DNA from 3 places in the Peribacillus sp. NPDC097895 genome. Region 1 is predicted to be linked to each of the others. Evidence: riboswitches for the same ligand, from Rfam matches in the RefSeq annotation. Region 1 holds a riboswitch; each other region holds the start of a gene.
What was found. Region 1 has a riboswitch for glycine ahead of gcvT (glycine cleavage system aminomethyltransferase GcvT). Riboswitches for the same ligand answer to the same signal wherever they lie in the genome.
Positions count from the first base shown of each region.

Region 1 (10,079 bases):
CTGCAGCGTCACTTGATCCATCCCTGTGATTTCCGTTAAATGTTCCTGCAAATCAAACAAAAGCTCCAAAGCTCCCTGAACAGTAGTCGGATCCTGATATGGATGGATGTGGGCAAAACCGTTAAAACGGGCCACATTTTCATTTATTTTCGGATTATATTTCATCGTGCATGAACCAAGCGGATAAAAACCCGAATCCACCCCATGATTACGTTTGGAGAGTGCCGTATAATGGCGCATGATATCCAGTTCAGACACCTCAGGAAGCTCTGCCTCTTCATTACGGATGTAGTCGGCAGGAAGAATTTCTTCGAGCGGAATAGTTGCCACATCCATTTCTGGCAGACTGTATCCGATTCGGCCGGATGTACTGATTTCAAAAATGAGTGATTGATCTTGATTATTCATGTTGATCCCCCAATTCCTGCGCAAGTGCATCAATTTCTTCTTTTGTTCTAAGTTCCGTTACTGCGACAAGCATATGGTCTTTCAGCTCTGGATAAACGGTCCCTAAATCAAAGCCGCCAATCATTCCTTTTTCAAATAGGTTTTTATTGATTTCTGAAAACGAAGAAGGAAGTTTAATCACAAATTCATTAAACGATGGACCATCGAACTTCAGTTCTATCCCTTTTTCCCTAATAGCTTTTTTTGCATAATGTGCTTTTTGAATATTTTGCACGGCCATTTCTTTGACTCCCTTTTTCCCAAGCGCGGTCATCGCAACAGAAGCTGCCAAGGCATTCAAAGCTTGGTTGGAGCAAATATTGGACGTGGCCTTATCACGGCGAATATGCTGTTCACGTGCTTGGAGCGTCAGCACAAATCCCCTTTTTCCATCTTCATCCACCGTTTGACCGACTAGACGGCCCGGCACTTTGCGAACAAGTTTATTCGTGACTGCAAAATATCCACAATGGGGGCCACCAAAAGCAGCTGGAATGCCGAATGGCTGGGCATCTCCCGTTACGATATCTGCGCCGAGTGAACCTGGTGGTGTCAAGGCTCCTAGTGCAAGCGGATTACTGGAAACGATAAACATGGACTTAACGCCATGAATGATTTCTTCCATTTCTTTCAATGGTTCGATGCGTCCAAAAAAGTTCGGATATTGCACAATCACTCCCGCAACGTCCTCATTGGCCAATTCCCTTAAAGCAGCCATATCCGTCACACCGTCTTTATAAGGAATTTCGATCACTTCCACGCGTTGGCCTTTTGCATAGGTCTTCACAACTTCCCTTGATTCAGGGTGTACTGCTCCTGAAATGAGGATCTTTTTACGGCGTGTATGGCCTGAAGCTAGCATGGCTGCTTCAGCTAGCGCCGTTCCTCCGTCATACATGGAGGAATTGGCTACATCCATTCCCGTCAATTCACAGATCATCGTTTGATATTCAAAGATGGCCTGAAGCTCCCCCTGTGAAATTTCAGGCTGATAGGGTGTATAAGCCGTATAAAATTCAGAACGTGATAGAACATGATCGACGATGACTGGTGCATAATGGTCATACACACCCGCGCCAAGGAATGATGCATAGTTTTTTAGATCCGCATTCTTGGCAGCAAGCTTCGATAATTCTTTCATTAGTCCAGGCTCTGATTTAGCTTGTTTGATGTCATATTCTCTTTGAAAGCGAACACTTTCAGGGATATCATTGAAAAGGTCTTCAACAGTAGGTACCCCTATCACTTCCAGCATTTCTTTTTTATCTTGCTCTGTCATGGGTAAATAACGATGTTTCATCTAATGACCATTCCCCTCTATTTACGTGGTTTTTTATAAAAAGGTGTTTGTATGATAACGGCTTTCAATCGTTTGGAACGGATTTCCACTTCGACTTCGGCATCCAATACCGAAAATTCTTTATCGATAAGTACCAATCCAACATTTTTCTTCAATGTTGGAGATTGGGTACCAGTGGTGACCTCGCCAATGACTTTGTCTCCGCTGTAAACCTTATAACCATGACGAGGAATGCCACGGTCAATCATTTCAATTCCTACAAGCTTGCGAGGAGCCCCGTTCTCCTTTTGCTCAGCAAGAACGGCTTTTCCGAAAAAGTCAGGTTCCTTATCCACTTTAACCGCAAAGCCAATCCCGGCCTCAATTGGGGTGATGTCCGCTGAAAGCTCCTGCCCATAAAGCGCCAGTTTTGCTTCAAAACGCAGGGTATCACGGGCACCTAAACCTATCGGCTGTATCCCTTCTTCCTTGCCAGCATCAAGAATTGCCTTCCAAAGATCCGGGCCATTTTCACTGCGGCTATATATCTCAAAACCATCTTCACCCGTATATCCAGTACGGGATACCATTGTGGAGATACCATTTATCATGACATTTTCCTTGAACTTGAAAAATCCAATTTCACTTAAGGCAGTATTTTCTGATAGTTTTTGCAATATCTTCTCTGCAGATGGTCCTTGAAGTGCTAGCTGTGTATAGTCACTAGATACATTCGTAATTTGGACATCTTCAGAAAGATTAGCTTGCAGCCAATTGAAATCTTTTTCTGTATTCGCTGCATTGACTACTAGCAAGTAATCATCCTCAGCCCTTTTATAAACGATGAGATCATCTACCGTGCCTCCGTTTTCATAACACATAGCCGTATATTGGGCACCACCCTGTTGCAGCTTTGATACATCATTGGTCATCATCTTCTGTAAAAAAGAAAGGCTTCCAGGACCCTTAACATCCACTTCCCCCATATGGGAAACATCGAATAAACCCGCTTTGGTACGTACGGCTTCATGTTCATCCTTGATACCCGAAAATTGGACAGGAAGTTCCCAGCCGCCAAAATCAATCGTTTTCCCTCCGCATTCACGATAAACCTCAAATAGTGGTGTTCTTTTTAAATTGGTCAAAAAATGACCCCCCTCGGATTTTTTATAATTAAATCGGCTTCAAAAAGCTTCTTGTCATACCCATCAGAAATCCTGAGTCATGATGTAAAAAAAGCACAAAAAAGGACAGAGAAAGCCCGTTTGAGCTTTTTCTCTGTCCTGAAACCTGAAAGTTTACCTATATAATAGGTTTTCCCCTTTGGTGGCCATCCCAATACGGGCGGCGCTCTCCAGAGTTGCGTCCAATAAGAGTTCTTTTGCCTGAGAGATTCACTGCTAAGTTTGCTCCTTCGGCGCTACATCCGTAGTCTCTCCCCTTATCTTCACCCGCATATAAAATGTCTACCAATGAAAGCAAGTGAACCACTCCCAACCATTAGTAAAGCATCGGAAGCATTTAAAGACCCCACACTCCAAAAACTTTCCGGAACCAATTGAATGATCTCCTTCAGTTATCATGGATAAAGCAGGAGCCTATTGCCCATACTAAGGGCACGTAAACTGAAAAATCGATATAAAATAATTCATTTTCAGCGTTTGGAAATTGGAATTTTCTAAATATACTTATATCCTACCCTAAGAAACTTATCTCTGCAATATCTTTTGGAGATAAATATTTTTCTTACTTTATATATGAAACGTTCGGATTTTGACCTTATATTAAGGAATTTATGATTTAAGAGGGAGTTATTTCTATGAAAATCAATATATCCTTCAATTCTGAATGGAATGACGAGTTTTTACAAAAGATCGAGAATGATGGTCCATGGGGAAATTGGGAGCTGTATAAGCTTGCTGTTCAAATGGAGGAAAATCTCATCATCCCTGATTTTGAAGGTTTACAGGCGCCCAAGCACCTTCCGCAATTAACCCCGCTTCCCCACCAATTGGAAGCAGCAAAACAAGTAGTGGAAAAGATGAATGGCAAGGCCATATTAGCCGATGAGGTAGGGCTCGGAAAAACAATCGAGGCTGGCTTGATCCTAAAAGAGTATATGATTAGAGGCCTTGTAAAAAAAGTATTGATTCTTGTACCGGCTTCCCTTGTGACACAATGGGCTTTTGAATTGAATACCAAGTTTCATATTCCAGCAGTCGTTCAGCGAAAAAGTTATGTTTGGGACTCCTGCGATGTGGTCATTTCATCCATAGATACAGCGAAACGCGCTCCACATCGTGATATCATTTTCAATCAGGAATATGACTTCATCATTATTGACGAAGCTCACAAACTTAAAAATAATAAGACGAAGAATTATGAATTCGTCCAAAATCTGAAAAAGAAATTTTGTTTACTCCTGACAGCAACTCCGATTCAAAATAAAGTAGAGGAAATTTTTCACCTTGTTTCGTTATTGAAACCAGGACACTTGGGAAATGCTTCACTCTTTTCAGAAAAATATAAAGGGAAAGGAAGGAACATAATTGAAGATGAACACCTAAAGGAACTGGTCAACACTGTAATGATTCGAAATCGGCGGGCTGATACTGGTATTGAATGGACGAAAAGGCATGTGGAAACGATCAACATTGAATTTTCCCCAACTGAACAGGCCTTGTACGACGCCGTTTCCCAATTCAAGCCGATTTCAGATGGATCAAAAGGTAGCGCCTTTTCGGCTCTCACCCTCCAAAGGGAAGCATGCAGCAGCAGAGAGGCAGTTTTTTATACATTAAAGAATATGAAAGCTAAATACGAACAACCCTCGCCTGACTTTTTGGCCAAGCTTGATGATTTATTTACTAAAGTGAATGAAACGGTTCAGAATTCCAAGGCTGAAAAAGCCTTGGAACTGATCAAGAAAATTGATGACAAAGTGATTATCTTTACCGAATATCGGGCCACTCAGCTATATCTTCAATGGTACCTACAACAGAATGGAATTTCTTCAGTTCCTTTCCGAGGCGGTTTTAAGCGTGGAAAGAAAGACTGGATGCGAGAATTATTCCAAAAGAATATACAGGTACTAATTGCTACAGAAGCTGGCGGGGAAGGAATAAATCTTCAGTTTTGTCATCACTTGATTAATTTTGACCTGCCATGGAACCCCATGAGACTTGAGCAAAGAATTGGCCGGATTCATCGGCTTGGTCAGGAAGAAGATGTGATGATTTATAACTTTGCCACGAAAAATACAGTTGAAGAACATATTCTAAAGTTACTTTACGAAAAAATTAATTTATTTGAAAAAGTAATTGGTGAATTGGATGATATTCTAACCAAACTGGATATTAGCAACATTGAAGAATATTTAATTGATGTGGTCGGTGAATCCAAGACAGAGGGCGAAATGAAAATCAAGATGGATAATTTTTCGTCGTTAATTCAATTCGCTCAATCGATGAAAGAAGGTGAGATTCATGCAGCAACAGGAAATTCATGAATTTTTAATAACATACTTTAATGCCAATGATTGTGAAATACTAGAAAATACATCAGCCCACCTAACAGTTCAATTGACGATTGAAATGGATAAAGAATTAATGAATCGTCCCTTTTATTGGCACTATCTAGAAAAAACAGGTGGCATTCCGAATCCGGCCAAGATTACTTTCATTACCGATCCAGAACATGCTCCACCAGATTTGAAGGGAGAAATGATTCATTTTGGATCTCCTCGCCTACATCAGATCATTCAATCAACAAAAAAGCTTGCAGGGTATACTCGGCTTTTTGAGAATACCGCTCCATCAAAAGGTGGGAATAATCCATTGTACCCCTGGCTAACCATGAATGTGAAGATATCTTATCAATGCGATCGTAAAAAAGATACCTTTATGTCGATCGGATTGAATTTAATCTCAGGCGAGATCATGGAAGGTTTTCACCATCGGGTTTTACCGGTTAAGGTCACCCCCAAAATACCGGATTACTCCTATACACTTTCACCGCTAATCATGCCAAAGAGTGGATTGGCAAGACTGGATACATACATCAGAAGAAGTTTCGAAGGGGATGACCATTCTTGGGCGGAAGAAGCCATATTGCGCTGGCAGAATGACTTGAATTTATTGGAGCATTTTTACAAAGATATGGATGAGAAAAGTGACAGCTATTATACCGAAAAAGAAGCATTAAAAGCGCAATATGAACCGAACATTAGAATCTCCATCATTAACGGAGGATTATTTTACCTTTCAGATAGAGCGTTGGGATAGGTAAACGTTGCTTAATAAAAAAACAGATGTCCTAGGATTGGGACATCTGTTGGCAAAAGGGGATTCAGAATGGTCTCATCCGGAACCATGATTTAAATAGGGCTAGGGGATATTTTATGGTTTTTACTGATTTGTGAAATGCTTATTGGATTGAAGAAATTTGCGACACGCCTTTCGAATAACTGGCTAGCCAAGACCCCGCAGACGCTTACGGCGAGGAGGCTTGGCAGAAAGTCGGCGGAAAGGGAGCGAATTTCTGAAAACAACTGGAACGTTTTTTAATGAAAAAAACTGTAGGCAAACTCGCTTTCTTCGAATTTGTCTACAGTCTGATTTCTCCTAAGATCGGACATTTAATTTATTTTTTTATATTATTCCTTACGAACATCGACAAAGCGAAAGGGACAATGCCAAACCAATGGGATATACCATGATTTTTATCCTCTTTTCTATGACGGCGCTTTTCTTTACGTTCTTTTCTAGTCAGATTGAAATATTCGACAAACTGTTGAGTCAGATATTTAATATAAGCATTAGTAGACATATAACATCACCCTATGAAAAGTATGCCCGGTTTACGCCACTTTTATTCCTCATGTGTTCCATAAACACATCCCTCACCCTTCAGGAGCTTTTAAAATGATCAACTAAGACTTCGTTGACCTAGAACATCACACAGCCTGTTTTTCTATCCATTCTGTCACTCTCCCCACTTCTATATCGTACTGAATGATGACCCTGCCCACTCGGTCATTTTTAGTTGTGGAAGTAAATTCAATATAAACATAAGGACTATCCTGTTTCGTCAAGGAATACCGCACCACACCATTTGGGTATGAAATCTCCCCTTGAGTGATCTTGGGGATTTCTCCTGCCCACTCTGCTGTCACATCCTTAACGGCAAGATGGACAAGATGATCTGCCACCAACGATTCTTCCACTTCTTTATAAAATTTTTTATCGATGATAAATTGATCGATCATTAATATCGTGAACATGATAAAAACACTCGCTACAATCATGACCATCGGGAAAACGACTCCTTTTTGATTATTCATCGACTTTCTTCTCATTTCTAAGGAAAGGGTGAAATCTTCGACTAAAAGTAGTCCCTGCTTTATCCGTTATATGGATAACAATGAAATTGCCATCCTTTTTTACCTCGAATTCCAAAATATTTTGCAAGATGACTTCATGTCCCATACCATTCACACGTCTGCGGACCATATCTTCATATTGCTCAATGGATGATAATTGTTCGCCCGATAGCAAATACAATTTATTTCCCATTACATCCTGAACTTTAGAACTCCTGACTTCCTGCTGCATTTGCATGGTAAAGACCTCCCACTCTTTAGGATTCAATTTGTCGTTGGCCACCATCTGGGTGTGAATGATTGAAAAAAGCTGTAAGACAAATAGAGATGTCGTCATTAAAATCATTAAAGAAAAAAGCATTTCGATCATCGTAAAGCCATCATTTTTTCGCAGCATCACAAATGGATTCACTTTTACCTGATGCATCTTCATAACGTACACACCCTTCAATCATTCCCGGTAATTCCCCTTTGTCCTTCCAAATCAATTCATACGATCTTTTTTGGATAATGATTTCCTGTTCAAGTGCTTGTATCTCCCCATCCACAAATGCCGTCAATCTTTCATATAGTAAATGGTGGGCTTCTGTCCTTATGACAACATTTTTCCGAAGTATCATTAACTCCTCAAGAATCGGTAAAATGGAAAGGATCAAGAATATACAAACAGAAAAGGCAGCTATCAGCTCAAGGTAGACATATCCCTTACAATTTCTCAATCCTGAACCTCCCCTTACCGATATTGAGCACAAATTTGTAATTTCCTTTTGACGTGTCAATCGTCAGCGTTCCGGCTTTTGAAGCATTTCCATATTGATTGAAATGAAAACTAAACCCTAATGTGCCACTTAAAAAGTGTATATCCTTTGGTATCTTTCTCTCTAGAACGATTCCATCATAAAATGATGAAACGGTATAAATCTTGTTCGTATTATCAAAATGGAGGTAAACCAAGCTTTCATGACTGATGGCATACTGTTGTGCATAGAAAAGGTCGTCTTTCAATTGAGAAAGAAATAGCCTATTTTCCATTCCTTTCGTGAAGCTAGGATATAAATTGGGACTGAGGGAAATCAGAAGCACAAAAATGAAGAGGACAATAAGGGTTTCCGTCAGGGTATACCCCCCATTCGAATGCTGTACATTCACGTTTCTCTTACTGAACAACTGTAATCTTTCCTTTGTTATCCAAACTTATATCATCTCCATTAGGACAGGAAGTCTGTTTAAGATACCCTTGACTTTCCAATTCATCGATACTTTTGGGCAGTTTTCCATTGTCAATCTCATATGCTTGCACCTGGGCTTGAGCCATCTTCACGAATGCTTCACATCCTCTAGAGTGGATCGTCGATTGATTCTTTGTAATATTGGGTATGGTAATAATTAGAAGAATGGATATGACAAGCAAAACGATAAGCATCTCAATTAGTGTAAAACCTTTTTCATTCATCACTTTCTTCATATCTTCCTGCTTATGAAACCATCAGGTTCCAGAAGGTTTCATGAGCAGATTCACCTCCAAAATTCATTAGTAAAATTTATATACCTTCCAGCAGAGAGAACATCGGCAGCAAAACCGCTAAATAAATGGAAACGATCAAAAGACCTATCAAAGAAAACATAAGAGGCTGGATGGTTTTCAAGATTGCATTCATTCTCTCTTCAATTCTCTCAAGCAAAAAACGACTATAATGAAGCAGCTCCGCATCAAGTCTGCCGTATTTTTGGCCATTTGCAGCTACAACTGGTAAATTCGCATCAAAATAAGGGAGCTCCCGAAAGATCACTTCGAGCGATCTTCCCTCGGTAAGATCATCCTTAATGATCGAGCATAGTTTTTGATAAAAAGGCTGCTGCTGATTTTTAGAGAACAACTTAATGCTCTCGTTAATGGATAGCCCTCCTGAAAGTAAACCACTTAATTGGCATGCAAAAAAATACGTTTCATATAACTTGATGAAGGTCCCTGATATCGGGATGCCCATTAAAATCCTTCTCTGTCTTAATGGGCATAATCCGTTAAACCAAAATCGTTTGAGTACATACATGAATAGGAGCAATCCGAGCAAAATGAAGGGGAAAACAGGGAGAATGAATGAAGCAGCTGACAATATTTTGAGGAAGATATTCTGCTCAACATTCATCGTGAAAAAAATGGTCTGAAATTCAGGAAGGAGGACACTCTGCAGAATATAAAACACGATACTTACAAAAAACACCAAAAACAAGGGATACACCATTAACTTTTTTACTTTTTCCATATCTTCCGTTCTTTTCTTCCAATATCGCCCTCCATCTTTCAACGCCCGATCCAGGTCGCCATATTGTTCTCCATAAAAAATATAACTTACAAGTTGTGGATGAAAATGAAGATGGGTCAACACTTGATGCAACGTATATCCGTTCCTTAAATCCTGTATAGCATGAGTAAAATCCCCTGCTTTCTTCTTTGATTCCTGAAACTCGAGAAAATGTAAAGCATCTGCCAATGGATAGCCATGGCTCAATAATTCCCCTAACTTCGAAATAAAGATTGCTTGTTCTTTTATCTTCCATTTACTCTTTTGCTTCATGGTATACCAACCGTTCATATTCATGTGAATCCACATAGCCCATTGCAACCGCTTTTCCTATTTCATCCTTTAATTGACGGTAGTCTATTAATGTCTTTCTTTTTTCCCCCAACATCTGTATAACCTCCGCCAAACTTTTTCCATATAGCAATTCATACACACTTGCCCTTTTATTTCTTACAGTCATTTGGCAAGCTAAAGCACAGTCCCCTTTACAGGGAACACATCTCAATTCAACCAGCCGCTGTGCTGTCACGCCAATCAAACTCTGTTCTATCTCTAGCATGCTGACACCGAATTCAAGTAACCTGGAGATCGCTCCTTGTGCATCCCTTGTGTGCATGGTCGTAAGGATCAAATGACCGGTCAATGCGGCACGCACTGCGATTTTCGCCGT
Region 1 covers NZ_JBNNSH010000001.1:967,956-978,034, reverse strand. Annotated here, with positions in the region: gene gcvPB (aminomethyl-transferring glycine dehydrogenase subunit GcvPB) at 1-408, opposite strand, end outside; gene gcvPA (aminomethyl-transferring glycine dehydrogenase subunit GcvPA) at 401-1,747, opposite strand; gene gcvT (glycine cleavage system aminomethyltransferase GcvT) at 1,765-2,871, opposite strand; glycine riboswitch at 3,003-3,086, opposite strand; glycine riboswitch at 3,090-3,177, opposite strand; gene ACQKMH_RS04645 (DEAD/DEAH box helicase) at 3,546-5,234, shown strand; gene ACQKMH_RS04640 (YqhG family protein) at 5,212-6,009, shown strand; gene ACQKMH_RS04635 (YqzE family protein) at 6,368-6,553, opposite strand; gene comGG (competence type IV pilus minor pilin ComGG) at 6,681-7,067, opposite strand; gene comGF (competence type IV pilus minor pilin ComGF) at 7,060-7,539, opposite strand; gene ACQKMH_RS04620 (hypothetical protein) at 7,487-7,825, opposite strand; gene comGD (competence type IV pilus minor pilin ComGD) at 7,812-8,273, opposite strand; gene comGC (competence type IV pilus major pilin ComGC) at 8,263-8,571, opposite strand; gene comGB (competence type IV pilus assembly protein ComGB) at 8,648-9,706, opposite strand; gene comGA (competence type IV pilus ATPase ComGA) at 9,666-10,079, opposite strand, start outside.

Region 2 (10,079 bases), 450 kb from region 1:
TTCATCAGTATTCATTAGAGGTTCCTTATCAAGTGAAACTATACCCCTTTCGACATTAAGGCTTTTTTTTTCCGGGATCATTTTATTCAAGAACTCGTTACTTTTTCGATCTTGCTTAAGCATCATCACATTAAAAGGGATATGTTTTTTCTTTTGTTTAGGCTGTTCATCAGGTATCACAGATGATGGCTCACTTGCATGACTCATTGGTTGAGTTGATAGTACGGCGGTTTCCCGAGGAACCTCTATAGCTTCAGACGGTGCATCTTCAATCTGTTCCATTAAGGATACAGCGACTTCTCGTCCAAAATCATCATGATCGTGTTCATAAGCCTTTTTTTCTTCCACTTGCTTTGTTATAAGTTCAGCGGGCTTGCTTACTGGTTCTTCAGGTTCCGCCTCAATGGAATTTTTACGAAAGAAAGCGGGTATCTCCGACCCTTCCCTTTTTTCTTCTATTTGTTCTGGTGCAAGAACGGATGGTTCTATCGTCAATTCCTCATAGGCTGCTGGAACTTCAGGGATTGATGCTGGAATATCATTATAAAGTTCTTCTTTTTTAAGAACAGGCAATGTGCTTTCTAATTCATATTCAACAATTTTTTCAGAAGGGACGATCTTTTTTTCCGGACGGCGAAATCCATAAATGGGTGAAGGGATTTCCGTTGGGCGGAATGGAGTATTCGACGGGACTATTTTTGGGTTTGGATCCCGATTCGTGCTTCTCCGTTTTGGTTCAGGCTCCCTCACTGGCCTTCTCGTTTCTTTGGTCATGTTACCCTGCTTTGGTTCGCGATCTTCTTTCTTTCTTTCCCTAGGGCTTCTTTTGTTATGCTCCCGATCGGGAATGAGAGGGAACTTGAACTCTCCTTTTGGATATTGAAACAGGATTTTTGTATCCGGATCTTTTGTCTGGGACATTTTTTCCACTGTTTGATTGTAAACTTTTATTTCTTCTTTCTTTTCCTTAGAAATCTTCGAAAAATCCATATTCCTTAAAGTTTCTTCATCAAGCGGTTCATCTATAATAATTTCTTCAATTTCAATAATTTCCTCTGCTTGGAACCATTTTTTCATTTTATTTAGCCATTTCAAACCTATCACTCTTTCTACATCTGTAGTTATGTAACTAATTCTACCAGTTATTTTTAAAATATCGAGAAAATTTAAGCTAAATTGGGATTAGTATGTACATTTTTTTCCGATTCTTTACCGACACTGCGTTTTTCGCCTAACTCCTACCCTACTAAACCCCTTCTGAAAAGAGTTTAAACCTATCCACTGCGAAATAACTTTAGTCCCTAGTCTACTATTTAAATAAAACACCGCTGTTAAATCGCGTTTACAAAGAGATTAAGTTTCCATGCAACCATTTGAGACGTCCGTAACACATGCCATCACCCTATACGAAATCTCCGGTGGCATTCATATAACTGCTGAAACTTATAAAACACCGTTCGTTTAAACCGAACGGTGTTTTGTGGGTTCCAGCGTTTTTTTGCTAAGAAAGGGCCATTTTGACTATTCCGATTCACAAAAGTTGCATACAACTTGTGCGACTGATTTGGCAGCGATCAATAGGGCATCTTCATCTATATCGAATTTAGGATGGTGATTGAAATAAGCCCTTTCCACCCCTTTTGGTTTACAGCCAATGTAAAAGAAGCAGCCAGGAATCTTTTCTGCATAATACGAAAAATCTTCCGAACCTGAGAACATCGGAAATTCCACGACCTTCTTAATATCTTCATCGTTCATACTTTCAAGACTATTTTTCACGAATCCAGTCAGTTCAGGGTCATTATATAACGGTGGATAATCAGGAACATACGACAGTTCACACTGAACACCAAATTCCGTTTCTATCCCTTTAACGATCCGGTGGACTTCCTTATCTATCAGCTTTTGTGTCTCTGCTGTCATATAACGGACATCCCCCTCTATTTCTATACAATCTTTAATGACATTAAAACTACCTTTTCCATCAAAAGAACCGATCGTAACCACACCCATATCAAAAGGGTTCAAGCGACGGCTGATTACGGTTTGCACGGCTGTGACGAAATGGGCACCTGCGACAATGGCGTCATTGGCCATATGCGGGGATGAACCATGACCTCCCATTCCTTTTATTGCTAATTTGAAATAGGTCCTTCCAGCCATCGAAAAGCCGCCGCGATATCCAATTTCCCCAGTTGGATGTGTCGGGAATAAATGAATGCCAAAAACAGCATCCAGTTCATCCAGAGCCCCTGATTCCATAATACTTTTTGCGCCTCCAGGGGGTGTTTCTTCTGCATGTTGATGAATGATTTTAATGGTACCGGAAAGAGAATCTTTTAACTCTACTAGGCAGTCTGCCAGGACCAATAAATAAGCGGTATGGCCATCGTGTCCGCAAGCGTGCATGACACCTTCATTTTTTGACCGGAACGGAACCTCCGTTTCTTCTGTAATCGGCAATGCATCGAAATCGGCACGTAGACCTATCGTTTTCCCTGGTTTCCCGCCTTCGATCGTTACGATGACCCCTAATCCATTTCCTGCATTCGTTTGAATGTCCACATCTTTACCTTTATAAAAATCAATAATATATTGTGCTGTTTTCTCTTCTTTGAAGGAAAGCTCGGGATTCTCATGTAAATGACGGCGGATTTGAACCATTTCCTCTTTACGGGCATCTAGCATATTCATTAATTGATTTTTCAAAATATTTTCCCCCTTTATTTCAATATAAGTTTTTGATCAGGAAGGCCTTTCGAAATGGAAGGCTTCGTTTCGCTCATTTTCCCCCTTGGAATGATGAATAATATGGAAAGTAGCGCAAGTACAGCAAAAATCACATTGGTCGTTAACCCCGCTGCTGCAGCTACCTCCAAATTTTCAATCGTACCATACACTGTGGCGGAGATAGCCACGCCAAATGATCCACCGAGTGAGCTAGCCATTTTATAGATTCCTGACGCCTCTCCGATCTTCTCTACGGGTGCATTGGAAACGGCTGTGTCAATAGATGGGGTTGCGTACATCCCAAGTCCGATTCCCAACAAAGTAAACCCGACAAACACGACGAAAGTGTAAATCGTTCCTGATAAAAATGTTAAGGACATCATGCCAACGCCAATCGCCGCTAATGCACAACCGATGATCATCGGTTTTCTTGCCCCGACGCGCTGCAATATTTTCTCCCCAACACGAATCATCGCTAATACACATACCAAGTATCCAAGGGATAACATTCCGGATTGAAAGGCATTGAACCCTCTCCCTACCTGTACATATGTATTGGCAACTACCAATGTTCCCGCTACTGCATTCAGCAAAAAGTTAGAAAGCGTGGCCCCTGTATAGTATTTGTTCTTAAATAAAGTTAGCTCAATAAACCCATCTGACTTGTTACCTACGATTTTGAAGAATACGAAAAAACCAATGACCAGGATGGCAATTAAACTTAACGTGATTGGACTTGTCCAACCAAAATCATCCCCACGCGTAATGACCAGGTTCAATGCAAGCATAACCATGACAAACACCAATAAACCAGCGATATCGAATTTAGTAGAGCTTGTTTTTTCCGCTCTGCTTTCTGGTGTATCCTTAATCAGGATCATCGCTAGTAAAGCAAAAATAATTGAAAATATGAAAATCCATCTCCAACCCATATATGTCGCAATCGATCCTCCTGCAAAAGAACAGATACCCGAACCTCCCCACGACCCGAAAGACCAGTAGCTTAAGGCACGCTGCCTATTCTCGCCTTCATAATACGATTTGATTAAAGCGATTGTAGACGGCATGATGCAGGCGGCTGAAATACCTTGGATGATTCGCCCGATGATCAGAAATCCGGCATCTTGCGTGAAGATAAGGCAAAGAGAGCCTACGATGCTTAATGATAAACCGATATATGTCATTTTCTTTCTTCCAACCTTATCTGCCAATCCGCCCGCTGCAACGACAAAAATCCCTGAAAATAAAGCTGTTAAACTGATGGCGACATTTAAAACACCTAATGAAATGCCCAGGTCTGATTGAACTACTGGGACAACATTTACCATCGTCTGGGCAAAAAGCCAAAATGTAAGAACACCAAATACAATTCCCATTATCATCTTATTGGTACCTTGATAGTTCGTTTCTATCATGACTCCCCCTTATTGTTAAACATCAGGCTTCCTTTTCACTTAATCGTTGCTCACTGTCTTAATAAAAGAACTAAATCATTTTACTCCTCCTTCATTAAATAATAAGCTTCGCTGCACACCTTCCTGTAAGAAGCCAAATAAAGCTGACCCCATTCTTTTTTTACACACAAAAAAAGGACAGAGAAGGGTTGCGTAAACTTACTGCTCCCCTTCTCTGTCCTTTTTACCTGAGAGTTTAACTCCATTTTATTTTCTGGAGATTTCCCCTTTGGTGGCGTCATGTTTCATACGCGCTCTCCAGAGTTGCGTCCAGTTGCGGTTCCATTTACCTGAGAGATTTGATCCAAGGGCTATTTTTGGAACTTGCTCCTTCGGTGGCTTCATACTTTGCACTCTCCCACAACGTTCATCCGCTGTATAATTTAAATATTCAGATTATTTAATTCATGAACCAATTCTGACTGAGACTCATACCAGTCCCTCTTCACCATTAGTAATAATCTTTATTTTCAAAATAATCTAACTATATTATCACCCATGCTAAGATAAATTTCAACACCATTAAACAGAACACTCCAAAGATATCCCTCTTGGAACTATGATTTCTTACGGCTGAAAATAAAAATTCCTTGCTGCTTTGTAAGCACGCTTCCTTTTCATTGAACATATGGACTGAAAAACTTCTCACTCTACTAAACTTGCACATGGTACACCATAAAAAAAGGACCACTGCCGCTGGAACTATTCCATCCTGACACGGTCCTATGTTTTTCAATGATTCATTGTTCACGCTTTTTGTTTTTACCCATAATGAATATGGGCTCCAACTCATTTTCTTCGTAAAGGAATGATAGAGCCGTTATCGGTACATGACCGCTCGCAAAGAAGCTCATGGCCATTTGTGCCAGAATATCATATCCCGTATCGTTCATCACATCTGCAATGATGATGACATCCTGATGCGGAATGGCCACCGCCATTGTTCCCTCCATCTTGTCTTTCATGTCCCGAAGCCAGGATTCGTTAAGAATTCGGCTAGCATCATATCCATCATTGGTGTTTAAAAAGTAAAATTTATTATCGGCGACGATATCCGACTTCATTTCAGTGGAAAGGGAACGGGCATTGAAAAGGGCAATTTCACGGATCCTGTCACCCTGCCAATTTTCCCGTTGAATCATCTTTTCATCAATCAGACGGTAGGTTTTCCCCAAATCGAGTGCATAAAGAACCCGGGTTTCAGCCGTATGCTCATCGAATAAAAAGGGATTTCCTTCTTCTGATTCCATTGGAAAGGAAGTCGAACGGATGACAGGGAAAATGGATTTCTCCTTGCCTTCCATGCTGTGTTCTCCCCCCATTACATTCAAGGCCTCTTCCACGTAATAGGCAACCTCATCGATGGCTTTTTCCTGCACGTTTTCATAGTTAGCAAGGACAGGTGGCAACTCGATGGTGATCCCCTTCCCGGTTTTCACATTTTCCACCCGTAACGTATCTTGCTTGCTATCGAATTTGAATGATCGGTTATCATCTTTTAAACGATCCTTCAAGATATTTTTCAGCTTCGTGCTGTCCATTTTCATGTTTGACCCTCCTCTTCATTGAAAAATCCCCAGCGAGAAGGGGAAATTGATTATAGTGATTGAATGAATTCCTCAATTTGTTCTTGTGTTTTGCGATCCTTGCTCACGAATCTGCCTAGCTCTTTGCCATTATCATAAGCAATGAAACTTGGTATACCGAATACATCATTAGCGGCACACACATCGATGAATTCATCACGATCTACATGAATGAATGTAAAATCCGGAAATTTCGTTTCAATCTCGGGCATGATCGGTTCGATTACACGGCAATCTCCACACCAAGTTGCTGAAAATAGAAAAATATGTTTGCCTTCATTTTTTAATGCATCATATTGCTCCACAGTTTGTAAATTTTCCATTTGAATATTCCTCCTGCTCTAAATGATACCTTAGGTTTTATAATCCCATCATACCAGACTCTCCAGAAATCAACCATTAATACGGATTGGTTGAATGACAGCACTTTTACTTATTTCTGCGGCACAGATGAAACGACTTCCATCATTTGTTTCGCATCGGTTTTTAGATGATCCTTATCCGTTTCGGTTGTCAACTTGACTCCACCGATCCCCACTGCTAGCTCATACTTTTCTTTCGGTGACTCTTTAATCGAGATAAAGCCGAACTTATCATCATTTTGAAATGAATGCAGCACTACATATTGATCATCTTGTTCCTTTATCGCCAAAAATAAGACGGAGCTGTCTTCCTTTTCATTTGGATTGACAAATAATATATAAATCTTATCACCTTTTTGTAAAATCAAATTATTATCATGTTCTTCCACTACTTTAAAATCCTTTGGCAGATATACCTGAATAAGCCCTGCCTCAATATTGGGCTGTTTTTCATCGTTTCGAAATGCCAATTCTGCGGCCTTCTCTGCTTTTTTTGTTTGTCTATCGATACTGGAGCAGCTCACAACCAAACTGCTCAATATCAGGAAAATAATAAGAAATTTTTTATTCGATAAAGCCATTGTCATTCCTCCAGCCGTCACTTTTACTCTCTTATGCATACTATTATCCTTATTTATGAAATTCATCCATTTTCTCAAAACATGATACAATGAAAGCAATTTAAATTCAGAGGAGGAAAACCATGAAATTAACCGTTTATCTTGCTGGGGAAATACATTCAAATTGGAGAAGTGAGTTGAGAGATAAGGCCGCTGCCTTGAAGCTTCCGTTAGAATTTGTCGGTCCGATGGAAAACCATGAACGGTCCGATCATATTGGTGAAGATATTCTTGGTGAACAACCGAACTCGATTCAAAAGGATATGGCCGCTTCCCAAATTAATAATTTGCGGACAGGTCTTTTGATGAAAAAGGCTGACCTAGTCGTTGCTCTGTTTGGCGAAAAATATAAACAATGGAATACCGCCATGGACGCAAGCACTGCCGTTTCACTCGGTAAACCGCTTATTTTGATCCGCCCCGAATCCCATCACCATGCCTTAAAGGAATTATCAGAAAAGGCGAGTGTCACGGTCGAATCCGTGAATCAAGCCATGAAGGTGCTCTCTTATATTTTTGAAGATGGATTGTGATTCTCCCTTGACGAGCCAATCATGCCTGCCATTCTAGAATGCATGCATTCATCAAGGAAAAAGGGAAAACGATTATGTACAATCAAACCGCAAAAAGCTTGTAGGGAAGCAGAATAACCCACCCTACAAGCGAAATGCATTTAAACTTATCTCTTTTTAATGGGAATCCAAATTTCCGAGTAATAATCAGGGTTTGATGCGTCATCATTTGAGTATACTTCCAGTTCAGGAGTTCCGGCATGTTCATAACCACTTGTAGGAAACCATTCGGAAAAAATTTGCTTCCACGCTTTTTGAATGGCATCTGGCATAGGTCCGTGAACTTCAAATGCAACCCACTTGGAAGCCGGTATCATAAGGGTTGAAAACTCTTCGGGCACTTTCCCGGCATACTCTGCAGCTATCCAATAATCCATCGTTTCATTTTTTTCCTCTGCCCTCTTATCTACACACACACCGAGCAATCCAACTATTTGGCCATTGTTCAACTGCCCTAACCTGTCGCTCGTTCCATCCGCATTCACTTTCTCCCACAACTTCGGAATCCCAACCAAATTTCCTTCATTAACCAAAGAAAACTCTTGCTTGATTCCAATCAATTGAAATGAATCTCTTTCAAGAATATTGTATTTCATCGGTTTTTCCCCTTTCAAAATCACCTGTATCACCAGGCGTTCATAGAATTTCAGCTTCCCCATATACTTCCGGGCTTCACTTGGAGATACTCCGTGCTGCCTTCGAAAAGCTTTTGAGAAGGCCTCGGGAGTGTCGTAGCCATACTTGTAGGCTAAATCAATGACCTTGCCATTTGTGCTTGATATTTCCTGAGCCGCCAAGGTCAATCTTCGGCGCCGGATATATTCACCAACGGATATATCCGTTAAGATGGTGAACGTCCGTTGAAAGTGAAAAGCGGAGGCATTCGCTTCCCAGGAAATATTCTCGATTGTCAGGTCATCCAATAAGTGCTCCTCGATATAGTCGAGTGCCTTTTGGATCGATTCAATCCACCCCATCCCCCTCACTCCTTGTCATCTATACTAGCAACCCCACAAATTAAAATCCTGTCAAATTTTGCTCTGTTGCGGCAGTATTCCATTGAATCGCTCGTCGAATGGATATCCTACTGCTGAAATATCAAAAATGAAGCATACGTTCATGCCAGTAATTCATACATTCTACTTTTTCATTTTCATTTTATACTCGTGTTGACCTGCAAGCATCCTCATGATATGAAGGAACATATCTCCCCTGGTGATTCGCTCATTTGTAAACACGCCGATCGCTCCTTCTTTTTTGCTAATATTCTCTTGCTTTGTGAAATTGTCCATCACCGGTCCCAGTTCTTCGCCGCCCAGCAGCTTCTCAGCTACAATTTCGGGCAGTGGAACTCTCGCACCGCCTGCAACATAGACCTCGCCGTCTCTCGTTGCCATCGCACCCCAATTACACAGAAATAGGCCTTGTTCCATTTTCACGACGCCGCCTTCAAGACCAATACCGATTTCGGCATCACTGTGAATCAAGCAATTCAGGGCACGCGTCTTTGCCCCATCCATCGTTTCTTCATCTGAAAATGGCTGTTCCGAGACCCCGCTTTCCACTTGGAGTGATATGATATCAGCTTTTTCATATACGCCCAGCACAGCCTTTACCTTCGCCGGATTTTTACTGCCCACTGCTATTTTCATAATAGTTACCTTCCTTCTATGCAAAAAAAAACTGATGGAAAAGGATATCTGACTGTATCCCTTTCCATTTCAGCTTCCTCAATCAACCGTTATTTATCAATGTTTCAAATGTCGTTTTATCACAGGAACGAACCAATTTTCCAATCAATTCACGTGCAGCGGCATAATCATCAATATGAATCATGGATGCATGTGTATGAATATAGCGTGAACAAATACCAATCACACCACTTGGAATTCCCTCATTTGCAATATGGACCTTGCCTGCATCCGTGCCGCCTTGGGATACGAAATATTGATACGGAATATCATTAGACTCTGCTGTATCAAGGATGAATTCCCTCATGCCGCGATGTGTAACCATGGAACGATCAAGAATGCGGAGCAGTGCCCCTTTCCCCAGCTGGCCAAATTCACTTTTACTGCCTGACATATCGTTTGCCGGGCTTGCATCCAAAGCGAAGAAAATATCCGGTTTGATCATATGAGCCGCCGTTTGCGCCCCCCGTAATCCCACTTCCTCCTGCACGGTTGCTCCGGAATATAAGACATTCGGTAATGTCTCATCTTTCAGATCTTTTAACAACTCGATTGCCAGTCCGCAACCATAGCGATTATCCCAGGCTTTTGCGAGAATCTTTTTCTCATTGGCCATCGGCGTGAATGGACAAATCGGCACAATCTGCTGACCAGGCTTAATTCCGATTCTCTTCACATCTTCCTTATCATCCGCACCAATATCAATAAGCATATTTTTGATATCCATTGGTTTTGAGCGTTGTGATTCATCAAGTAAATGAGGCGGAATCGAACCGATGACACCAATGACAGGACCATTATCGGTAATGATTTCCACTCTTTGTGCCAAAAGCACCTGACTCCACCAGCCACCTAGAGTCTGAAAGCGAATCATTCCATTTTCCGTTACTGAGGTGACCATGAAGCCTACTTCATCCATATGCCCGGCAACAAGGACAGTGGGTCCTTCTTCATTCCCTCTTTTTACGCCAAAGATTCCGCCAAGCCGGTCTTGGACGATTTCATCTGAATATTTTCCAAGCTCACCCCTCATGAAACTCCGAACTGCATGTTCATTTCCCGAG
Region 2 covers NZ_JBNNSH010000001.1:517,418-527,496, reverse strand. Annotated here, with positions in the region: gene ACQKMH_RS02470 (DNA translocase FtsK) at 1-1,095, opposite strand, end outside; gene ACQKMH_RS02465 (M20 family metallopeptidase) at 1,522-2,709, opposite strand; gene ACQKMH_RS02460 (MFS transporter) at 2,724-4,145, opposite strand; glycine riboswitch at 4,452-4,555, opposite strand; gene ACQKMH_RS02455 (DUF1444 domain-containing protein) at 4,925-5,731, opposite strand; gene ACQKMH_RS02450 (thioredoxin family protein) at 5,782-6,093, opposite strand; gene ACQKMH_RS02445 (hypothetical protein) at 6,204-6,752, opposite strand; gene ACQKMH_RS02440 (YtoQ family protein) at 6,836-7,285, shown strand; gene ACQKMH_RS02435 (AraC family transcriptional regulator) at 7,432-8,301, opposite strand; gene ACQKMH_RS02430 (DUF84 family protein) at 8,464-8,976, opposite strand; gene ACQKMH_RS02425 (M42 family metallopeptidase) at 9,059-10,079, opposite strand, start outside.
Region 2: linked by a shared signal. The riboswitch ahead of ACQKMH_RS02460 (MFS transporter) and the one ahead of gcvT (glycine cleavage system aminomethyltransferase GcvT) in region 1 are both predicted to bind glycine.

Region 3 (10,079 bases), on a different contig from region 1:
AGCAATCAGAATTCTAGATGTAGCCGAAGAGGTAATGAATGTCTTTAAAGGGAAAATCAATTCTGTCCAATTCTTTGGATCTGTTGTGAATGTCATGGTGGATGTTCAAAACGTATCACTAAGGGTGGACGTATTTAATACACATGAATTTGGATACTTTTATCAAGGGAAGGAAGTGTATGTCCAACTTCCTGAGAAACAGCTTCGTCTCATCCCTGTCATAAGCGGTGATGCTCCATGATTAAAAATCGTGATACCAGGTTGACGGTTTGGCTGCTTATACCAGTTGTATTAGTGCTCGTAGCGTATGTTCTCTACCCATCATTGAGGACCTTTATCGAAAGTCTGCAAAAAGACGGGGCGATATCTCTAGGAAATTATCAGGACTTCTTCGTACAGGAATCGAAAACGAACTTAGAGGCGCTCTGGAATTCCGTTTATATATCCATTTTGAGCGTATTGGTCAGTGCCTTGATTGGCATTCCGCTCGCATTTATTTTTAACCGTTACGATTTTCCAGGCAGAAGCTTCTTTTCATCAGCAGCCATTTTGCCAATTGTTCTTCCATCATTGGTGGGGGTCATGGCCTTTATGTTTTTATATGGAGAATCGGGATTAATTCCAAATGCCATCAAAGATCTGTTTGGTCTCGATAAAGTTCCTTTTAAAATCGGCGGGGTTTCGGGAATTCTGATCGTGCATGCCTATACGATGTATGTATATTTTTATATGACCGTATCCGCTGCAATCAATAAAATCGATCCGTCCTTAGAAGAAGCTGCTTATAACCTAGGGGCAAATAAATTCAAGGTATTTTGGAAGGTGACATTTCCATTATTGACACCGGCCATCGTTGCCGCCTCTTTGCTTGTTTTCATGATTTCAATGGCTTCATTCAGTGCCCCATTTTTATTGGCTGGCGGGTACAGGGTGTTGAGCTTGCAAATATATTTTTCGAAAATTAATGGTGATATGGAAATTGCTGCAACTCAATCCGTCATACTATCCATTGTTTCGATTTCATTTCTATTATTCATGCGTTGGTATCAGAATAGGAAGGATTACCGTATGGCTTCGAAAGGAATTGGGGCACATAGAAGTGAAGTGAAAAATCCGTTCATGAAGTGGGTGATGGTCGCAATGGGTATCATCGGCGTGATAATTCTGCTTTTACCGCACTTTACGATTCTATTGCTTTCACTTGTGCCGGATGGGACTTGGACATTTCAAACATATCCATCAGTATTTAATGTTGAGAATTACCGGCTTTTGTTCCAAGATCCAAATATATTCAAACCGCTAAGAAATAGTTTACTAATGGCTGTCATTGCCACACTGGCGAATCTGGTGTTTGGGGTCATCGCGTCTTATGTACTTGTCAAACGGAAATTCGTCGGGAAAAGCTTTGTTGATATTTTAGTCATGATTCCTTGGGCCTTGCCTGCAACGGTTGTTGGGATGAACTTGATATTCGCCTTTAATGAACCTAGCGTCTTTTCTTTTGGTCAGATTTTGGTAGGGACATTTTGGATTTTGCCTCTTGCCTATTTCATCAGACATATTCCACTGGTTGTCCGCTCGACTAACGCCGTTCTGGAGCAGTTGGATGACTCGATTGAGGAAGCGGCCAGAAACTTGGGGGCTAAGTGGTTTTATACATTCAGAAAGGTCATTTTACCGATTATTATGCCTGGCGTTTTATCAGGGACATTATTGGCATTTATCGAGTCCGTCGGGGAATTTCCAACCTCAGTCCTGTTGTATACGATTTCTAACAGACCCATATCGATTGAAATTATGAATCAGCTTCGGATGTTCAATATGGGGCAGGCTGCTGCCTATGGGATGATTCAAATCGCGCTGATTGTCATCGTTCTATTTATCTCGAACAAGTTTTTTGGAATCAAGGCAGAAAAAGCCTTATAAACCGGGGGTACAAAGATGAGTAAGCTTGATGAATTTATCAAAAATGAAGGTAGTGTTTTTCCAGGAAAAACATATGTAGAAGAGCTTTTAATGCCTGTATTTAATGATCAAAGAGATTACTTATTCCATGTGATGTTCGATATTCACCGAGCACATGTCATCATGCTTTCAGAACAAAAGATCATTAAAGAAGAAGAAGCGAAAATCATGCTGGATGGGATTCGAAAAGTGGCTCAAACAGATATTACCCTGCTGACCTATCAACCTCAATTCGAAGACTTATTTTTCATGATGGAGGCAAAGATTGGCGATGAAATTGGCCATGAATTGGCGGGAAAGATCCATATCGGCCGCAGTCGCAACGATATGGGAGTCGCCATGTACCGGCTTGTTTTGAGAGGTCACCTTCTCCAATTAATTGGCTATGCAAATCAATTGAGTGAGGCATTCTTGGTGCAAGCAGAGAAGCATATGGAAACCTATATTACTGGCTACACCCATACCCAGCCGGCTCAGCCGACTACATTAGGCCATTACTTCCTAGCCATTTATGATGTACTTCAAAGAGATATTGGCCGGTTTTGGGCAGCTTATGAAACGGTGAACCAATCACCCCTGGGCGCGGCTGCTTTAACCACAACTGGTTTTCCAATCAGCCGGAATCGCACCGCTGAACTGCTTGGGTTTGATTCGGTTATTGAAAATTCCTATGATTCGATTGGCGGGGCGGATTATTTATTGGAAACCGCAAGTGCCATCATGACGGCCATGGTCAATACGGGAAGATGGATTCAAGATTTCTTGCAGCATGTGACAAGGGAGTTTGGTACATTTTATGTGTCTGATCCTTATGTTCAAGTAAGCAGTATCATGCCGCAAAAAAGAAATCCGGTTTCAATCGAACATTCACGTTCGATTGCAAGCAGTGCTTACGGTGATGCACTTGCTGCAATGAATATGATCCACAATACTCCATTTGGCGATATCGTCGATACGGAAGATGATCTGCAGCCGCATTTATATCGGGCTTTTTCGAATGCAGGCCGTGTCATGAAACTCATGTATGCCGTCATATCGACTTTGAAAGTAAATGAAGAGCATACTAAGAAAATGGCGGCAAAATCTAGTATAACAGTTACTGAATTAGCTGATACCCTATCAAGAGATTACGAGATATCATTTAGAAAAGCTCATTCCATAGCTAGCCATATTGCAAAACAGTCGATAAGTGAAGGGAAAGAGCTGTATGATTGGGACACACAAGACATTAACAAGATTATAAATGAATTCGTTGCAGTGAATTTAAATGAAGACGAATGGAAAAAGATCATCTCTCCCGAATACTTTGTCGAGATCAGAAGCATTCAAGGCGGGCCTAGCCCGAAAGAAGTTTCGAGGATGATCGTAAATAGAAAACAAGAACTAGAACAACAGTTGCACGAATATAAGGAAATCGTTAAAGCTTTGAATGCTGGAAGGAAGACTTTAGTGGAGTATTGAAGGTGCCAGGGACATAAAGGAATTGGATACAAAAGAAGCTAGGGGATTTGATTTCCAATCAAATGTACATCGTAATTATTAGGTGATACAGACCTAGTGAAGAAGGAATTGTTATTGATCTTGGAGGAAGAACAGCACGGGGCCGTTACCTTCGCTTGGGCATGCCCTATTGTATTTCAGGGGACTTGGTAAATAACTCCCACAGGCAGAACAAGGGAAAAAGTCAGCATAAAGTTTAAAGACCCGGGATGAAGGTGCCTGGGTTTTTTACGTTAAATATCATTCTGCTGTTGATATTTGAACTTAACGAACGAATGTTCTAAAATGAAGAGTGAGGTGTATCGAAGGGCTTGATATAGCAAAATGACTAGAGAGCTTTTGAAATGGAGGATTAGAACAGATGGATGAGAAAAATCAAATCTTATTGCAATCCGATCTTGGTGGTCAAAATTCCTGGGCTTCCTCTGACACAATTCATAGTGACCTTATTGCAACAAAGGAACTTGTTTATAGCACGTGCAGGTTTGATTTGTCTCAACCACTAATAGAAGCACAAAACGCTGAATATGGAGCCTATATATTCAAGTTGAATAGCCTTTTTATTAGGTTTCGTGTGGCTAAAATCACACCTGCAAAGGTTGGACAATTTGTGACTTTGTGGGAGCGGATTGGGAATGGAGCGATTCAACCATATGACATATCAAATCCAGTTGATTTGTTTGTTATTAGTACTCGCAAAGGGAATAACTTTGGTCAGTTTGTATTTCCAAAAGCTGTCTTATGTGATCAAAATATAGTATCTAATAAGGGCAATGGCGGTAAACGGGCTATACGCGTTTATCCACCTTGGGACAAGCCTGTTAGCCGTCAGGCACAAAAAACTCAAATATGGCAGCTGAAATATTTCATAGAGATCCCTATAAATAAACCAATAGACTTTGCTCGAGTTCAAATGCTCTACAGTCCCAATCACGCAAGTCAATTAGAAATCTAAATATGATTTCTATACGATAAACGACGATGTTGAACATTCATTAAATGACAACGACTCATTTGTATATATGCTTACACGAATTCATAGAGTTTTATTTTTCAGGGGTTATATTTCTTGAATAAGAAGAGGTGGACAGTTGATAGTGTAAAAAGGCTCAGTCTTTGGACTGAGCCTCTCGATTATATAATGTCATGTACGGTGCACTTTTCATCCAAAAGCCACCGTCAAAGAAATACTTCAGATATCGTTTAAGGATTTAGGCTCAAGCTTAACCGCGTGCTTCCTGAAAGCGAGGCTTACCGTGATCATCACCAAGAAATTGACCGCCAAGGCGATGATCCCGACATTCAAATCTTTCGCTGCTTGTGGCAAGGATGGAAACAAGGTTCCTATAGTTGAAGAACTGAGTGTAATGCAGATTACGATGAATAATCCGGTGATGATGCCGGCGATTGCGCCATATTTATTGATGGGATTATTCTTCTTCAGACTAAAGAGTAGGGACGGGAATAGCTGTGTGATGAGACTGTATCCCATGAGAATCAATGCTGACATCGTTTCTCCCCCGTTTAAGGTGAAGTAGACGGCTATTAGGGCAATGACAGGAACAAGGGATTTTGCCAATCTTACAACGTGACGATCGGATACGGCAGGGGCCAATTCCTTATATACGTTTTTCGCGAGCAGTGTTGCGACACTCATTAATAGCATGGATCCAGGCACCAATGCGGTCAGCAATCCTGCTCCGCCGATTATACCTATAAACCATGGATCGAAGGTCTCGGTCGAAAGACGCAACAATGAAAGGTCTGCTTCTGCTCCAACTAGTCCAGGCACTTTCAATATAGCTGTGAACCCGACAAAAAAGACAAATAACAACATGAGCGTATATAACGGGCTAATGATGGCATTCTTTCGAAATACCTTCCCGCTGCGCGCCGAATAAACTGCGCTGAAAACTTGTGGCCACATATAGAAACCGAATACGAGCAATATTACCGTGGAGATAAACCATGATACGCTAAGTCCCTGCTCAGGGAACTTTAGAAAACCGGGCTTGGCCGCATCAACCGCTTCAAACATCGGCTGATATCCACCAAAGTAATGAATGGGGAGGTAAATCCCTAAGAAGCCTATAATTGCGATCATCATGATATCTTTAATGACGGCTGTCCAAACTGAGCCGTGTATACCGGATATCATCACATAAATGGTAAGGCCGATCGCCCCCATCCAAACTGCCGCAGACATGGAGATGGCGCCATAGGATGCTTCCGAGACAATGATCCCCAATCCTTTCAGCTGCACGACAATCACTGGAATCATCGACACCACACCGACAAGCGCAGCTAAAATTCCTAAACTTGGACTCTTATATTTGCTAACAAAGAAATCGGATTGTGACATCAGTTTATTATCTTTGGCATATTTCCATATTTCCGGAAGGAGCCAATAAGATAATACATAAGACAAGGTAATGTAAATTAGAACATATAGAGCGGGTGCACCCTTGCCATATGCCCAGCCGCTGCCGCCAAGAAAAGAGAAGGTCGTATAAATTTCCCCAGCCATGAGCAGAAAGACGAATATCGCTCCAAAACCGCGTCCGCCAACCGTCCATTGTTCCAAGTTCATATCTTTTCCTTTTGAAGAGCGAATGCCTAAAAAAATCGCTAGAAGTAAAAATGCTAAAATGATTAAGAGAGCAATATTCATTCCTGGTCACCTTCTCTATTCCTTGGGTCCAACTTATACATGATGCCCAAAATGGCAGAGGTAAGGACCACCCACATAGCCATCCAGAACATGTTGAAAGGCATACCCAATACATATGGTTCTATTCTATTAACAAAAGGCAGGAATCCTAGTATGCCTATAAAAGGAACTAGAGTAAGGATATATATAATCTTCATTAAACAAACCCCTCCGGTTATTAAATAAAGTGAAACGTCCACCAATGGGGTTTTTCACCATTGCCACTGATGGATGGGTCGACCAATCAGGATGTACCTTCTTTTCGAAGGAAGGGACCGATGATATATATTAGCTTACACTATTTTGATTTAAAATTTAATGTGGTTGCTTGATATATTTTAACAACAGTGCGGACTACTCATATTGAAACGGTCTTATGATGAAAATGATAAAGCCTTGAATCATATTGAGTTCAAGGCTTTACTTCTGTTTCTATCTTTTTTTCTGATAGTTATATAGTATCACCAAGAGTAGGAACCAGATGGGTGTCAGGATTAGTGATAGTCTTGTAGCTTCAGCGAATAGCATAACGATTAGGATGAATAGGAATAATCCTAAAATGACGTAATTGATAAAGGGTGTAAAAGGTGCTTTGAACGATGATTCGGCTCTTAAGTCCGGTCGTGTTTTCGAATATTTGATATGGGAAATCAAAATGATGCTCCATACCCAAATGAAACAGATGGCACTGATGGTCGTCACAACGGTAAATGCCTGTTCCGGTATCAATTTGCTTAACAATGCCCCTATTGAGACAACGATCGTTGATGTCAGCAAGGCATTGCTTGGAACAGCCTGCTTATTTAATTTTGCAAGCTTAGCAGGGGCTTCGTCATTCTTGCTTAACGTATAAAGTATTCGGCTTGTTGAAAACAAACCGCTGTTGCATGCAGAAGCAGCAGATGTTAAAACAACGAAATTGATGACCCCTGCAGCGACAGGAATGCCGATTAATGCAAATACTTCAACAAATGGGCTGCTCGAGGCATCCAATTGTGTCCAAGGGTTAACGCAGAGAATGACGAATAGGGCACCTACATAAAAAAGTAAAATCCGGACGGGGATTTTATTGATGGCCGACGGAATGTTTTTTCTCGGGTTCGCCGTCTCTGCTGCGGAAACCCCGACCAATTCGACCCCTACAAAGGAGAAGACGACCAACTGTAAAGATAACAGGAATCCGGAAATGCCATTGGGGAACATACCCCCATGACTCCATAAGTTCGTTACGGAAACTGTTCCTGTATTTGTTTTGAAGCCGATGATCAATAAGATGATTCCTACTATGATCAAGGTGATGATCGTGATTACTTTAATGATGGCAAACCAGAATTCCAATTCGCCAAATAACTTAACGGTCAATAGGTTCAATCCTAACAGAACGACAAGGCATATTAGGGCCGGGACCCATTGAGGGATATCGAACCAGTATTGGATATAGACACCGACAGCGATGATATCGGCCATTGCGGTCATGATCCAACAGAACCAATAGGTCCACCCGGTGACGAACCCGGCCCATGGACCGATATATTCGGTTGCGAATTCAGTGAATGACGTATACCCTGCGTTGGATAAAAGCAATTCCCCTAAGGCTCTCATGACAAAAAACAAGGAAATCCCTATGATTAGATAGGTAAAGATGATGGATGGACCCGCCAATTGTATGGCTTTTCCTGAACCTAAAAATAAACCGGTACCAATGGTTCCTCCTATTGCAATCAGTTGTACATGACGATTCTTTAAATCTCTTTTTAATTCTTGTTTAGCCAATTCGTACGCCCCCATCTTTATAGTCTTGGTAGTGAATGATTTCAAACCTGCACGGTCTTGGAGAGAGGGACGTGATTTATCGCCCAGCTTGCTTTCCCAATGGTTTTTCACGAGTGTGTTATTTACGCACAAACACAAAGTGGACAATAAAAAAAAGAGATTGGATAGTACCAATCTCTTAAAGGGTTCAGAATAACAATTTATCATTCGTTACTCTTCTGTCCTTTTGCCTGAGATTGTGAATCCTTCGGCGCTGCATCTTGTACAGTCTCTCCAGAAGCTGCTCCTGCTATAGTGTTATCCATAGCATTCATCGCTTGCTTGTATGCGGTTGTGAAAATATCCGTCTGTGAAAGATATGAAAGGCTCTTTCACGCTTGAACATTCATTATGCTTATAAAATAATATTGGAATTCTATCATCTATTCTTCTATAGGTCAACAAATTATTTTGGTAGTTAACAGGCGTTAAAGTTTTTTTATTTTTTAACTGTCACTTGAAGGGAATCCAAGTAAATATGATTTTTTTCCACTCTTTTTGAATCATCACTATTATAAGATACTGATCATCACTTTTTTAAAATGATATTTTTAGATTGGAAGAATCGCCAAGATATATTTGGTAACTGTTTATTTGAAAAATACATTTGTATTTTTACAGAATATTTACTATTATAAGATAAGAAAATAAAATTAAAGTATTATTGATATTGTTTCGATAGAAAATTTCTAACCGCAATAATTAATAGAGAGTACAGTGGTTGGCAAGGATAGAAAAGCATGACGCTTATATTGCATCTGGGGGAGTTAATCATGTCAAACAAGGAATTAAAGCGAGGGCTGGAAGCTCGTCATATTCAAATGATAGCTTTGGGCGGAACCATCGGAGTCGGGTTATTCATGGGATCGGCGAGCACGATCAAATGGACCGGGCCCTCTGTAATGCTTGCGTATGCCATCGCAGGTATTTTTATTTTTTTCATCATGCGTTCTATGGGTGAGATGCTATATTTAGAACCGACTACAGGTTCTTTTGCAACCTTTGCGAGCAGCTATATACATCCTTTGGCAGGTTATATGACTGCTTGGAGCAATTGGTTTCAATGGGTAATCGTCGGAATGTCCGAAATTATCGCGGTTGGGTTGTATATGCAATATTGGTTCCCGGAGTTACCTGCTTGGATACCAGGTGTGGTCGCCATGATCATCTTGGGAGCGGCCAACCTCATTTCCGTTAAATCCTTCGGGGAATTTGAATTTTGGTTTGCGCTTATAAAAATAATAACGATCGTATTGATGATCATTGCCGGCCTTGGCCTTATCTTCTTTGGAATAGGGAGTGGTGGAGACGCAATTGGATTATCGAATCTTTGGGCAAACGGCGGCTTCTTCACGGGGGGCTGGACAGGATTCTTCTTCGCGCTTTCCCTTGTCGTGGCTTCCTATCAAGGCGTTGAGCTTATCGGCATCACTGCCGGAGAAGCGAAAGATCCAACGAAGACCGTAACAAAAGCGATCCAATCAATCATATGGCGCATTTTAATCTTTTATATTGGCGCCATATTCGTTATCGTGACAGTCTTCCCTTGGGATCAACTGGATGACTTAGGAAGTCCATTCGTTTCAACCTTTGCTAAAATAGGTATCACAGCAGCGGCAGGAATCATTAACTTTGTCGTTATCACAGCAGCCATGTCTGGATGTAACAGTGGGATTTTCAGTGCAGGTCGTATGCTTTACACATTAGCATTGAACGGCCAAGCTCCGAAAATATTTGCAAAAGTATCTAAAAATGGAGTGCCGGCCTATTGTACGATCGCTGTACTTTTAGGCCTGGGCATTGGTGTTGTCCTGAACTACCTTGCACCGCCGCAACTATTCCTTTATGTATATAGTGCGAGTGTTTTACCTGGGATGATTCCATGGTTTGTCTTACTTATCAGTGAGCTGAAGTTCAGAAAGGTAAATGCAGCTGAAATGGAGAAACATCCGTTCAAGATGCCGTTGGCCCCTTTCAGTAACTATGCGACCATTGCCTTCTTACTGATGGTGCTGGTCGGTATGTGGATCAATCCTAGTACCCGGATTTCCTTGGTTGTCGGGATCGTTTTCCTAGCATTAGTCGTAGCAAG
Region 3 covers NZ_JBNNSH010000008.1:111,927-122,005, reverse strand. Annotated here, with positions in the region: gene ACQKMH_RS25205 (ABC transporter ATP-binding protein) at 1-241, shown strand, start outside; gene ACQKMH_RS25200 (ABC transporter permease) at 238-1,926, shown strand; gene argH (argininosuccinate lyase) at 1,942-3,426, shown strand; gene ACQKMH_RS25190 (MepB family protein) at 3,827-4,420, shown strand; gene ACQKMH_RS25185 (sodium:solute symporter family protein) at 4,658-6,136, opposite strand; gene ACQKMH_RS25180 (DUF3311 domain-containing protein) at 6,133-6,333, opposite strand; gene ACQKMH_RS25175 (amino acid permease) at 6,608-7,948, opposite strand; glycine riboswitch at 8,157-8,235, opposite strand; gene ACQKMH_RS25170 (amino acid permease) at 8,761-10,079, shown strand, end outside.
Region 3: linked by a shared signal. The riboswitch ahead of ACQKMH_RS25175 (amino acid permease) and the one ahead of gcvT (glycine cleavage system aminomethyltransferase GcvT) in region 1 are both predicted to bind glycine.